One region of the Mesorhizobium sp. M0514 genome, then DNA from elsewhere that is predicted to be linked to it. Evidence: riboswitches for the same ligand, from Rfam matches in the RefSeq annotation. Region 1 holds a riboswitch; the other holds the start of a gene.
What was found. A riboswitch is a leader RNA that binds a small molecule or an ion and turns the genes downstream of it on or off. The one in region 1 is predicted to bind cobalamin.

Region 1 (5,857 bases):
AACGCGTGCCCTATGGACTAGATGAAAAGACACAGCAGATTGACTATGACCGCTTGCGCGAGACAGCCAAGCGGGAACGGCCGCGGCTCATTTGGGTCGGCGGAACCGCTTACCCGCGTGTCTTTGACTACGCGGCAATGGCAGAAATTGCCCTGGAAGCGAACTCCTATCTCGTAGCCGACATTGCGCACATTAGCGGCCTGATTGCCGCGGGAGCGCACCCGAATCCCGTGGGCCATTGCGACGTGGTCAGCAGCACGTCCCACAAGTCGATCCGCGGTCCCCGCGGTGGCTTCATTTTGTCAAGGAACGAAGATCGCTATCAGGCCCTGTATCATACAAAGAGCAAATACAATCTCGCCAGACGAATAGACCGGGCGGTCTTCCCTCACCTGCAAGGCGGACCTCACATGAATGCCATCGCTGCGCTAGCGGTTGCCTTGCACGAAGCCGCGAACCCGTCCTTCCGAAGCTACGGCCAACAGACGGTCAAGAATGCCAAGGCTCTGGCACATGCACTGCTTGAGCGAGGTTATGACCTGGTTACCGGGGGGACGGACAATCACATGCTGATCCTTGATCTTCGCGATCGGCCACTATCGGGCAAGGCCTATGCCGAGCGACTAGCAAAGGCAGGAATCATCACAAACTTTAATATGGTGCCTGGCGACCCGCGGCATCCGGCGGTCACAAGCGGAATTCGCCTGGGGGCGCCAGCAGTGACGTCAATGGGCATGCGCGATGTGGAAATGGTGCAAATTGCTGGCTTCATTGACTCCGTCCTCCAGCGGCCAGACGACGAAGATCTCCATGCCTGCGTGCGAAGAGACGTTGCCGACTTGTGCGCTGCGTTCGAGGTCCCGGGCATCTCCGACAAGTAAGGTGGGCCAAGCAAAATGCCCATACCACATCCAACATCCGAAGCGAGGTATTCATGGCTAGGCAGTTCGTGTTCTCTTCCGAATCGGTGGGCGCGGGGCACCCGGATAAGTTGGCCGACAACATCTCGGATGCCATCCTCGATGCCATCCTCCGCACAGATCCCAAGGCGCGCGTCGCCTGTGAAGCGTTGGTAAAATCAGGGATAGTCGTTCTGGCTGGCGAGATCACCAGCGATGCCCAGGTGGATTACAGCCAAGTTGCGCGCGATACGATTCTCGACATTGGGTACGACGACGAGGCTGTCGGCTTTGACGGCCGGCGTTGCTCCGTCGTTCATGCCCTCACCGAGCAGTCGCCCGACATCAGCCAAGGCGTTGACGAGGGAAGAGGGCAAGACCTCCAGCAGGGAGCGGGAGATCAGGGCCTCATGTTCGGCTACGCATGCCGCGAAACCGATACCCTGATGCCTTTGCCGATCCAGCTCGCTCATCGCTTGACGAAACGGCAGGCGTATGTCCGGAAGGCACAACAGCTTGGCTGGTTGCGTCCTGACATGAAATCCCAAGTCTCAGTGCGCTATGAGGGGTTGCGCCCGGTCGCCCTGGATACCATCGTCGTGTCGACGCAACATGACGAGCAGGTCTCGCAAGAGACTGTCCGCGAGGGCGTCATTGAGGAAATCATAAAGCCTGTCCTGCCGACCCACCTGGAGACGGAAGGCATCAGAATTCTGGTCAACCCGACGGGGCGGTTCGTAGTCGGCGGGCCGCGCGGCGACTGCGGTCTCACTGGACGCAAGATCATCGTCGATTCCTATGGCGGGATGGGTCGTCATGGCGGCGGCGCCTTCTCGGGCAAGGACCCGTCCAAGGTTGACCGCTCGGCTGCCTATGCAGCCCGCTATGTCGCAAAGAACATCGTCGCTAGCGGACTTGCGGACGTGTGCGAGGTGCAGCTTGCTTACGCAATCGGCGTGGCCAGTCCGGTTTCCGTCATGGTCAACACGTTCGGGACAGCCAGGGTTGAGGAAAGCAGGATCGAGCGCCTCATTCTTGAGTTGTTCGATCTCAGACCGAAAGGCATTATCAAGATGCTTGATCTCTTACGCCCTATATACCGTAATACAGCGACCTATGGCCATTTCGGCCGTGAAGAGCCTGATTTCACCTGGGAGAAGACAGACAGGGCGGACGAATTGCGTCGCGAGGCAGGACTCGCCGCCCCGTGAGAGCCGCCGGCGAACGGATTGGCAAGCGGAAAGCCCATTTCCACCGGGCAGACCCGCGCCTGGCAGGCGTGGCGAGAAGCCGGCTCGGGTTTTTTGGCGGAGACATTGATGCCGGATTATGACGTGCTTTGCATCGGCAATGCCATTGTCGACATCATCGCCCAGTGCGACGAGGCATTCCTCGAGATCAACGGCATCATCAAGGGCGCGATGAACCTGATCGACACGCGCCGCGCCGAACTGCTCTACAGCCGCATGGGCCCGGCGATCGAGGCCTCCGGCGGCAGTGCCGGCAACACGGCGGCCGGCGTAGCCAGCTTCGGCGGCCGCGCCGCCTTCTTCGGCAAGGTCTCCAACGATGCGCTGGGCGAAATCTATGCGCACGATATCCATGCACAGGGTGTCGCCTTCGACACCAGGCCGCTCGAGGGACAGCCGCCGACGGCGCGCTCTATGATCTTCGTCACGCCCGACGGCGAGCGCTCGATGAACACCTATCTCGGCGCCTGCGTCGAGCTTGGCCCTGAGGATGTCGAGGCCGACAAGGCATCCGGCGCCAAGGTTACCTATTTCGAGGGCTATTTGTGGGATCCGCCGCGCGCCAAGGAGGCGATCCGGCAGACGGCGAAGCTCGCACACGAGGCCGGACGCGAAGTGTCGATGACGTTGTCGGATTCGTTCTGCGTCGACCGCTACCGGGACGAGTTCCTCGAGCTGATGCGCTCGGGCACTGTCGACATCGTCTTTGCCAACAGCCACGAGATCAAGTCGCTCTACCAGACAAAATCCTTCGACGAGGCGCTGGCTCAGATCCGCAAGGACTGCAAGATTGCCGCCGTCACCCGTTCCGAAAAAGGCTCGGTGATCGTGCGCGGCGACGAGACCGTGGTCATCGAGGCGACCGCCATCAAGGAGTTGGTCGACACCACCGGCGCCGGCGACCTCTACGCCGCCGGTTTCCTGCATGGCTACACGCAGGGCCGCAACCTCAAGACCTGCGGCGACCTTGGCTCGCTGGCGGCCGGCCTGGTGATCCAGCAGATCGGCCCAAGGCCAAGGCAGAATTTGCGCCGCGAGGCGGAAGGGGCTGGGTTGCTGTAGATGCGCGGGCAACTAACCAGCCGCCCTACTGACGCGATGACCGCAGTGGCGGAACTGTGTCAAAGCTCGCTGATAGCGACAGCCATTCGCTTCGGAGAACTGACCCATGCTGCTGCCGTGAAGCTCGCTGGAGGAGCGGTGCAAGGCGTGCTTGCCATGACGGCATTCACCGTCATCCAGATCGTCACCAGCATTTTCCAGAAGCTCAGCTTGGGGAAGGCCAGTAAGGTTCCTGAGGTAACGGAGAACTCTCGGCGTCCGTCGGACTTGACTTGCGATCACGTCCCACGATGCCGAATGCGGGCAGCAGACTGAATATTTCACAATGCTAGACAAAGGCGTAAAACGCGACCATATAACGACATAAACATTTCATTATGCGTCATTGACAAAGAGCGGGTTGCTGTGATTGTCTGCTGTTGTGGTTCTCGCGTACGGTGCTGCCGCAGCGGAGCTAAGAGGGAAGCCGGTGCGATGCCGGCGCTGCCCCCGCAACTGTTAGCGGCGTAGCCGATCCACTCATGTCACTGAGGCGAATACCCTCGGGAAGACGGGTAGAGGCTATGACCCCGCGAGCCAGGAGACCTGCCACGCCGAATTACGTCCACGGGCGGGGTGTCTCGGTGGCCGCTGCAACCGGCGTGCCGGCCTGCTAGCGCCTTCCTTGTCACCGACGCCCCCAACCATCGGGGTATGACATGACTGTCTCTCAGCAAATTCCTGTAGCAACGCTCGGCGTGCCGCGCTTCGGTCGTCGGCGAGAACTGAAATTCGCCCTCGAAAGCTACTGGTCCGGAACATCGTCCGCTGGCGACCTTCTTGCGACGTCGAAGGCGCTCCGTGCCGCTAGCTGGGAAGAGCAGCGCGATCGCGGCGTGTCGAAAATCCCGTCGAACGACTTCTCGCTTTACGACCATGTGCTCGACACCGCAGCCATGGTCGGGGCCATTCCATCCCGGTACGGCTGGAATAGCGGCGAGGTCCCACTTGACATCTACTTCGCAATGGCGCGCGGCAACCAGGGTCAGACGGAGGATTGTGGACACGCTGGTCACCAGGAGGAGGCTCGTGGACCTGGTGTAACCGCGATGGAAATGACCAAGTGGTTTGACACCAACTACCACTACATTGTGCCGGAACTCGATGATGATCAGACGTTCGCCCTCTCGTCATCGAAGCCGGTCGATTACTTCCTCGAGGCTAAAGCTCTCGGCATTCACACACGCCCAGTCATCCTTGGACCCATCACCTTCCTCAAGCTGGCGAAATCGCGTGCCGAAGGGTTCGGTCCCATCGCGCTCCTACCGCGGCTGCTGCCCGTTTACGAGCAAGTCCTGCAGAGGCTGAAGCTGTCGGGAGCCGACTGGGTGCAGATCGATGAGCCAGCGCTTGTCCTCGATCTGAACCCGAACGAACGAGCTGCGTTCGAATTCGCCTATGGCCAGCTGTCGAAAGCCGCGCCCGAGCTGAAGATCATGCTGGCTACGTATTTCGGGTCGCTGGGAGACAATCTCGAAACCGCGGTTTCTCTGCCCCTGGCCGGCCTGCATATTGATCTCGTGCGCGCTCCCGAGCAGCTGGAAACGGTGGGTCGGCTCGCTCCGAAGGATCTGGTGCTCTCGCTCGGCTTGATCGATGGCCGCAACGTCTGGCGTGCGAACCTGCCCGCCATTCTCGACCGCATCAAACCGATCGTCGCCGGCTGGCCCTTGGACCGCGTCGAGATTGCGCCTTCTTGCTCGATGCTGCATGTGCCGATTGACCTGCGCATGGAGACGGAACTCGAGGCGGACATCAGGTCGTGGCTCGCCTTCGCGGCCCAGAAGACCGACGAGCTGGTCTTGCTGGCCCGGGCCCTTTCCAAAGGCAGGGATGCGGTGGCAGCCGCGTTGAAAGCTTCTGCCGAGGCTGCCGCCACTCGCTTGACGTCCACGAAGATCCATGACCCGCTTGTTGAGGGGCGGATCGCCAGCATTGACCATAGCATGAAACGACGAGAGAGCGCTTTTGGCGAGCGCTCCAGAGTCCAGGCCGGCACGCTCGGGCTGCCGCCGTTCCCGACGACGACAATCGGGTCCTTCCCGCAGACGCCGCAGGTACGCCGCGCGCGGTCCGCTCATGCGAAGGGCCAGCTCAGTTATGTCGACTACGAGATTTTCCTGAAGAAGGAGATCGAGTCAGCAATTCGTTGGCAGGAAGAGATCGGGCTGGACGTGCTGGTGCACGGTGAGTTCGAACGAAACGATATGGTACAGCATTTCGGCGAGCAGCTGTCCGGCTTCGCCTTCACTCAGCATGCCTGGGTGCAAAGCTATGGGTCGCGCTACGTGCGTCCCCCCATCATCTTCGGGGACGTATCGAGGCGCAATCCGATGACGGTGCGCTGGTGGCAATTCGCCCAGTCGCTTACGGAAAAGCCTGTGAAGGGAATGCTCACAGGCCCAGTGACCATTCTCAACTGGTCCTTTGTTCGAGACGACGTACCCCGCTCCGAAGCCTGCCGCCAGATCGCGCTCGCCATCCGCGACGAAGTGACGGATCTCGAAAGGTCCGGCGCAAGGATGATCCAGATCGATGAGGCCGCGTTTCGCGAAGGATTGCCACTGCGCCAATCTGACTGGAAAGCCTATCTCGACTGGGCTGTCG
Region 2 (5,857 bases), on a different contig from region 1:
GCGAACCGGAAGCGCGCTCATAAAACACCATCAGCTTTTCGCGTTCGACGAAACCCCACAGCGGCGGCGTCAGCGCGCCGATATCCAGCGCCTGCGTCGTCACATTGAGGATGTGCGACATGATGCGGCTGAGCTCGGAATAGAGCACGCGGATCAACTGGCCGCGCTTCGGCACTTCGATGCCGAGCAACCGCTCGGTGGCGAGCGCGAAGGCATGCTCCTGGTTCATCGGAGCGCAATAATCGAGCCGGTCGAGATAGGGCACCGCCTGCAGATAGGTCTTGTGCTCGATCAGCTTTTCGGTGCCGCGATGGAGTAGGCCGATATGCGGATCGACGCGATCCACGACCTCGCCGTCCAGCTCCAGCACAAGACGCAAAACACCGTGCGCCGCAGGGTGCTGCGGTCCGAAGTTGATGTTAAAGTTGCGGACGGAGGTTTCAGCCATTCTGGCGCCTCTGGCGAAGAGTCAGTAGTGAGTAGTGAGTAGTGATCATCAATCTCAATGCCTGCTTCATTCCGCCTGCTTGGCCTGCACCGTTCGGATAAGAGATCTCATCATTTTTCCAATCTCTTCGCATCGCAGCAGCAGCTCAATCTCATTGTCTTTTCGCAGCAGGCCAACCCGACATGCCAGCAGTATGTGTGTCTCCAGTTCCTTCAACGAGCCTTGCGCCATGCGCAAAAATTGAACGAACGACCCTCTGTTCTCCCGACCGTATCCCTCCGCGACGTTCGCTGCGACCGAAACCGCCGATCGGCGCATCTGAGAGGTCATGCCGTAAATCTCATCCCTCGGAAACTCTTTGGTGAAACGGTAGCAATCCTCAGCAAGCGTCATCGCCGATTGCCACACCTTCAAGTCGCGATAAGATTCGATCCGTTGCTCCAAATCTTTTGCTACTGACTACTCACTACTTCCTACTCACTGTTTCGCCTTCTCATCGCCCGGCAGGACGTAATCCGTCCCTTCCCATGGCGAAAGAAAATCGAAATTGCGGAATTCCTGCTTCAGTTCCACAGGCTCGTAGATGACGCGCTTGGCTTCGTCGTCGTAGCGAACCTCGACGAAACCGGTCAGCGGGAAATCCTTGCGCAGGGGATGGCCCTCGAAGCCGTAATCCGTGAGGATGCGGCGCAGGTCCGGATGGCCGGAGAACAGCACGCCATAAAGGTCATAGGCCTCGCGCTCATACCAGTCGGCGCCGGGATAGACAGCGGTGAGCGACGGCACCAGCGTCTCTTCGTCGGCCTGGACCTTGATGCGGATGCGCAAATTCTGCTTCGGCGAAAGCAGATGATAGACGACGTCGAAACGCTTGACGCGCGACGGGTAGTCGGCGCCGCAGATATCGATGATCGAAATGAACTGGCAGCCCGAATCGTCACGCAGGAAGCTTGTCACCTCGATCAGATTGTCTGTAGCAACCGAGATCGTCAGTTCGCCATAGGCCAGCACCGCATCGGACACGCGGCCCGGCAGCTTTTCGCCGAGATAGGTCGACAGTTCGCTCAGAGATGCGGCCATGGTCTTACCGTTCGATCGTGCCGGTGCGGCGGATCTTCTTCTGCAGGAGAAGAATGCCGTAGAGCAGAGCTTCGGCGCTTGGCGGGCAACCGGGCACATAGATGTCGACCGGCACGATGCGGTCGCAGCCGCGCACCACCGAATAGGAATAGTGGTAATAGCCGCCGCCATTGGCGCAGGAACCCATCGAGATGACGTAGCGCGGCTCCGGCATCTGGTCGTAGACCTTGCGCAAAGCCGGGGCCATCTTGTTGGTCAGCGTTCCCGCCACGATCATGATGTCGGACTGGCGCGGCGACGCGCGAGGAGCCACGCCAAACCTTTCAGAATCATAGCGCGGCATCGAGGTGTGGATCATCTCGACGGCACAGCAGGCGAGACCGAAGGTCATGAACATCAGCGAGCCGCTGCGTGCCCAGGTGATCAGCGCCTCGGTCGAGGTGACCAGAAAACCCTTGTCGGCCAGTTCATTGTTGATCTCGAGGAAGAACGGATCGTCGGAACCGACCGGACGTCCGGTATTGGGGTCGATCAGACCTTTGGGCTTCGGCGCGACGAGCGTTCCGGAACTGTCGTTCAATCCCATTCCAGCGCTCCTTTTTTCCATTCATAGGCAAAGCCGATGGTCAGCACCGCCAAAAACACCATCATCGACCAGAAACCGAGCATGCCGATCTTCGAGAACGACACCGCCCACGGAAACAGGAAGGCCACTTCCAGATCGAAGATGATGAACAGGATCGACACGAGGTAGAAGCGGATGTCGAATTTCATCCGGGCATCGTCGAACGAGTTGAACCCGCACTCGTAGGCGGAAAGCTTCTCCGGATCGGGATTGCGATAAGCCACCAGGAACGGCGCGATGATAAGCGCCAGGCCTACAACCGCGGCCACGGCGATGAAGAGGACGATGGGCAGGTATGAACTGAGGAGTACGTTCATGCTCGGCTTTCCGTTGGCGGCCAATCCACTTTGATTACAGCAACCAACCCTAATGCGGAAGCGCGACAGTTTAACCGCTGAACCGTTTTAGGTGCCTTTGCTGCAACGCGGCGAGGGTTAGCGCACGGCTTTCAGCGAAGCAAGTCAAACCTTGTTCAAAAGACAGTGCTGGACGGCAGGCCGGGAAAAACTGGTCCGATCTCCTCCTGTTTGATTTCCTTCACCTTTCACTCCACTTTTGTCTCCTGACACATCTCCCGCCATTTGCCTGCTAGCATGACCGGAATCGCCGGCTAAATTCGGGAAAATGGTTCGAGGCAAGACACTTTGACGAAGGACAAAATCTCACTCCCCACGGCCAGGCGCATCGGGCTCGCCGCGCAAGGATTTCTCGATCCCCGCCCGGTCGGCACGCCCGATCGCCGCCACCTCGCCCGCGTGCTGTCGCGCACCGGCCTGCTGCAGATCGATTCCGTCAGCGCCGTGGTGCGCGCCCACTATATGCCGCTCTATTCGCGCCTTGGCCCCTACCCGCTCACCCTGCTCGACAATGCCGCAATCACCCGCAAGCGCACCGTGTTCGAGTACTGGGCGCATGAGGCCTCGTTCCTGCCGGTCGAGACCTACCCGTTGATGCGCTGGCGCATGCAGCGCGCCGAGCAGGGCGACGAAATGTATCTGGGGCTGGCCAAATGGGGCCGCGAACACGCCGCCTATATTGAAGACATCTACCGCGCGGTCGCCGAGCGCGGCCCGATTGCCGCTTCGGCACTGGAGGGCCAGAAAGGTTCGGGCGGCTGGTGGGGCTGGAGCCACGCCAAGCACGCCTTCGAATGGCTCTTCTGGGCCGGACGCATCACCACGGCGCACCGCCGTGGCTTCGAGCGCTTCTACGACCTGCCCGAGCGCGTGCTGCCGCAGGCGATCCTCGACCTGCCGGTGCCGGCGGCCGAGGACGCGCACCGCGAATTGCTGCGCATTTCCGCCCGCGCCCACGGCATCGCGACGTCGGGTGACCTGCGCGATTATTTCCGCTTGTCGCCAGCCGACATGAAGGGCCGGTTGGAGGAACTGGTCGAGATGGGCGAGTTGCTGCCGGTAAACGTCGAAGGCTGGGACAAGCCGGCTTACCTCTATAAGGACGCCCGTCTGCCGCGAAAGATCGACGCCCGCGCGCTACTGGCGCCCTTCGATCCGGTGGTCTTCGAGCGCTCGCGCACCGAGCGCCTGTTCGATTTCCACTACCGCATCGAGATCTACACCCCGGCCGACAAGCGGCAATATGGCTACTACGTGCTGCCCTTCCTGCTCGGCGACCGGATCGTCGCCCGCGTCGATCTGAAGGCCGACCGGCCTGCGAGTGTCTTACGCGTCCACGCCGCCTATGCCGAAGCAGGCGCACCGCCTGAGACCACCGCACAGCTTTTCGAGGAACTAAAGCAGATGCAGGGCTGGCTTGGCCTTGAGCGCATCGAAGTGACGCCGGCCGGCAATCTGGGGAAACCCCTGGCCGACATCGCCATGTCGTAGCAGCGCGTTGACACAACTCCCCGCAACGGCCTAAATCCGCTCCAGACGGTCCCCTGCCCGCAACGGCAAGGGCCAAGAGGGAATGCGGTGCGGGACAAAATCCCAAATCCGCGGCTGTCCCCGCAACTGTAAGCGAAGAGCCAAGGCCGAATGCCACTGGGTAACACCGGGAAGGCGGCTAACCAAGGCGATGACCCGCGAGCCAGGAGACCTGCCGTCTGAGACAAAGTATCCGATCGCCTGGCGGGTTTCCGGGCAAGGAGCACGGTTTTTGGACCAGAACAGCAGTTTTTCGGCTGGCACAGCGGATGTTTCGTCTGCCGATAGCGACGCGTTGGCCGGCGTGACCGTCATCGTCTGCGCCTCATGCCGCGATGAAACCGGCTCAGACGCTCACCCCCGCGCCGGCGAACTGCTGGCCGACGACACGCGCCTCGCCGCTGCCGGCGATATCCGGGTCCGCACCGCCGAATGCCTCGGCAATTGCAAGCGCCGGCTGAGCGCTGCCATCCTGCGTGACGGCTGCTGGAGCTATGTCTTCGGCGATCTGACCGCAACCAGCGGCGCCGACCTCGTCACCGGCGCAAAGCTCTTCGCGACCTCGACCGACGGCCTCATCCCGTGGCGCGGCCGGCCCGATAGCCTCAAGCGCGGCCTCGTTGCCCGCATCCCACCCCTCGATATGCTGAAGGACTGACGATGAACGCTTCAAACCCGGCCGGCAATCTCTCCCGTGTTCCCTGCACCGTCGTCACCGGCTTTCTCGGCGCCGGCAAGACGACGCTGGTCCGCCATCTCCTGGAAAACGCCGGGGGCAAGCGCATCGCCATCATCGTCAACGAGTTCGGCGACATCGGCATCGACGGCGAAATCCTGAAAGGCTGCGGCATCGACACCTGCCCCGAGGAAAACATCGTCGAACTCGCCAATGGCTGCATCTGCTGTACAGTCGCCGACGATTTCGTGCCCGCGCTCGACAAGATCCTCGCACTGACGCCGAAGGTCGACCACATCCTGATCGAGACCTCGGGCCTGGCTCTGCCCAAGCCGCTGGTCCAGGCATTCCAGTGGCCGAGTGTGAAAAGCCGGGTAACCGTCGACGGCGTCATCGCCGTGGTCGACGGCCCGGCGCTGGCGGAGGGACGCGTTGCCAACGATATGGACGCCCTGCAGGCTCAGCGCGCTCAGGACGAAACGCTCGACCATGACGATCCGGTCGAAGAAGTCTTCGAGGACCAGATCGCCTGCGCCGACCTGATCATCCTGTCGAAGAGCGATTTGATGGACGCCCCCGGTTCGGCCCGCGCCAACGCCATCATCAATGAGCATTCCGCTCGCGCGGTAAAAATCGTGCCGACCGCGCATGGCAAGGTCGATCCCTCGGTGCTGCTTGGCCTCGGTCTCGCCGTCGAGGACGACATCGAGAACCGCAAGTCCCACCATGACGGCGCTTTCGACCACGAGCATGACGATTTCGACACCTTCATCGTCGACATCCCCTCGATCGCCAATCCGGACGAACTGGCCAGGCGCGTCGCCATGGTGGCCGAGGAAGAGAATGTGCTGCGTGTGAAAGGCTTCGTCGATGTCGGCGGCAAGCCGATGCGGCTTTTGCTGCAGGCCGTCGGCCCACGCGTCAACCATTATTATGACCGCGCCTGGACGGCCGAAGACGATCGCCGCTCGCGTCTCGTCGTCATTGGCCTGAAGGGGCTGAACCGCCCGGCGATCGAGCGTATACTCGCCGGCTGATCTCAGGAGCAATTCCAGGAAAAGTGTGAAACGGTTTTCCCAGAGGAATTGCGTAAAAACAAGGAGATAGAGCGGCTCGCCGTTTCCGTGAAACGGTGAAACGCG

Region 2: linked by a shared signal. The riboswitch ahead of NKI61_RS26760 (DUF1636 family protein) and the one ahead of metE (5-methyltetrahydropteroyltriglutamate--homocysteine S-methyltransferase) in region 1 are both predicted to bind cobalamin.

Annotation. Positions count from the first base shown of each region.
Region 1 is NZ_JAMYQZ010000041.1:39,465-45,321, reverse strand. It holds gene glyA (serine hydroxymethyltransferase) at 1-881, shown strand, start outside; gene metK (methionine adenosyltransferase) at 935-2,110, shown strand; gene NKI61_RS18115 (adenosine kinase) at 2,219-3,211, shown strand; cobalamin riboswitch at 3,617-3,818, shown strand; gene metE (5-methyltetrahydropteroyltriglutamate--homocysteine S-methyltransferase) at 3,910-5,857, shown strand, end outside.
Region 2 is NZ_JAMYQZ010000088.1:17,486-23,342, forward strand. It holds gene NKI61_RS26730 (NADH-quinone oxidoreductase subunit D) at 1-448, opposite strand, end outside; gene NKI61_RS26735 (four helix bundle protein) at 515-892, opposite strand; gene NKI61_RS26740 (NADH-quinone oxidoreductase subunit C) at 926-1,528, opposite strand; gene NKI61_RS26745 (NuoB/complex I 20 kDa subunit family protein) at 1,533-2,114, opposite strand; gene NKI61_RS26750 (NADH-quinone oxidoreductase subunit A) at 2,105-2,470, opposite strand; gene NKI61_RS26755 (winged helix-turn-helix domain-containing protein) at 2,798-4,000, shown strand; cobalamin riboswitch at 4,030-4,233, shown strand; gene NKI61_RS26760 (DUF1636 family protein) at 4,272-4,697, shown strand; gene cobW (cobalamin biosynthesis protein CobW) at 4,700-5,752, shown strand.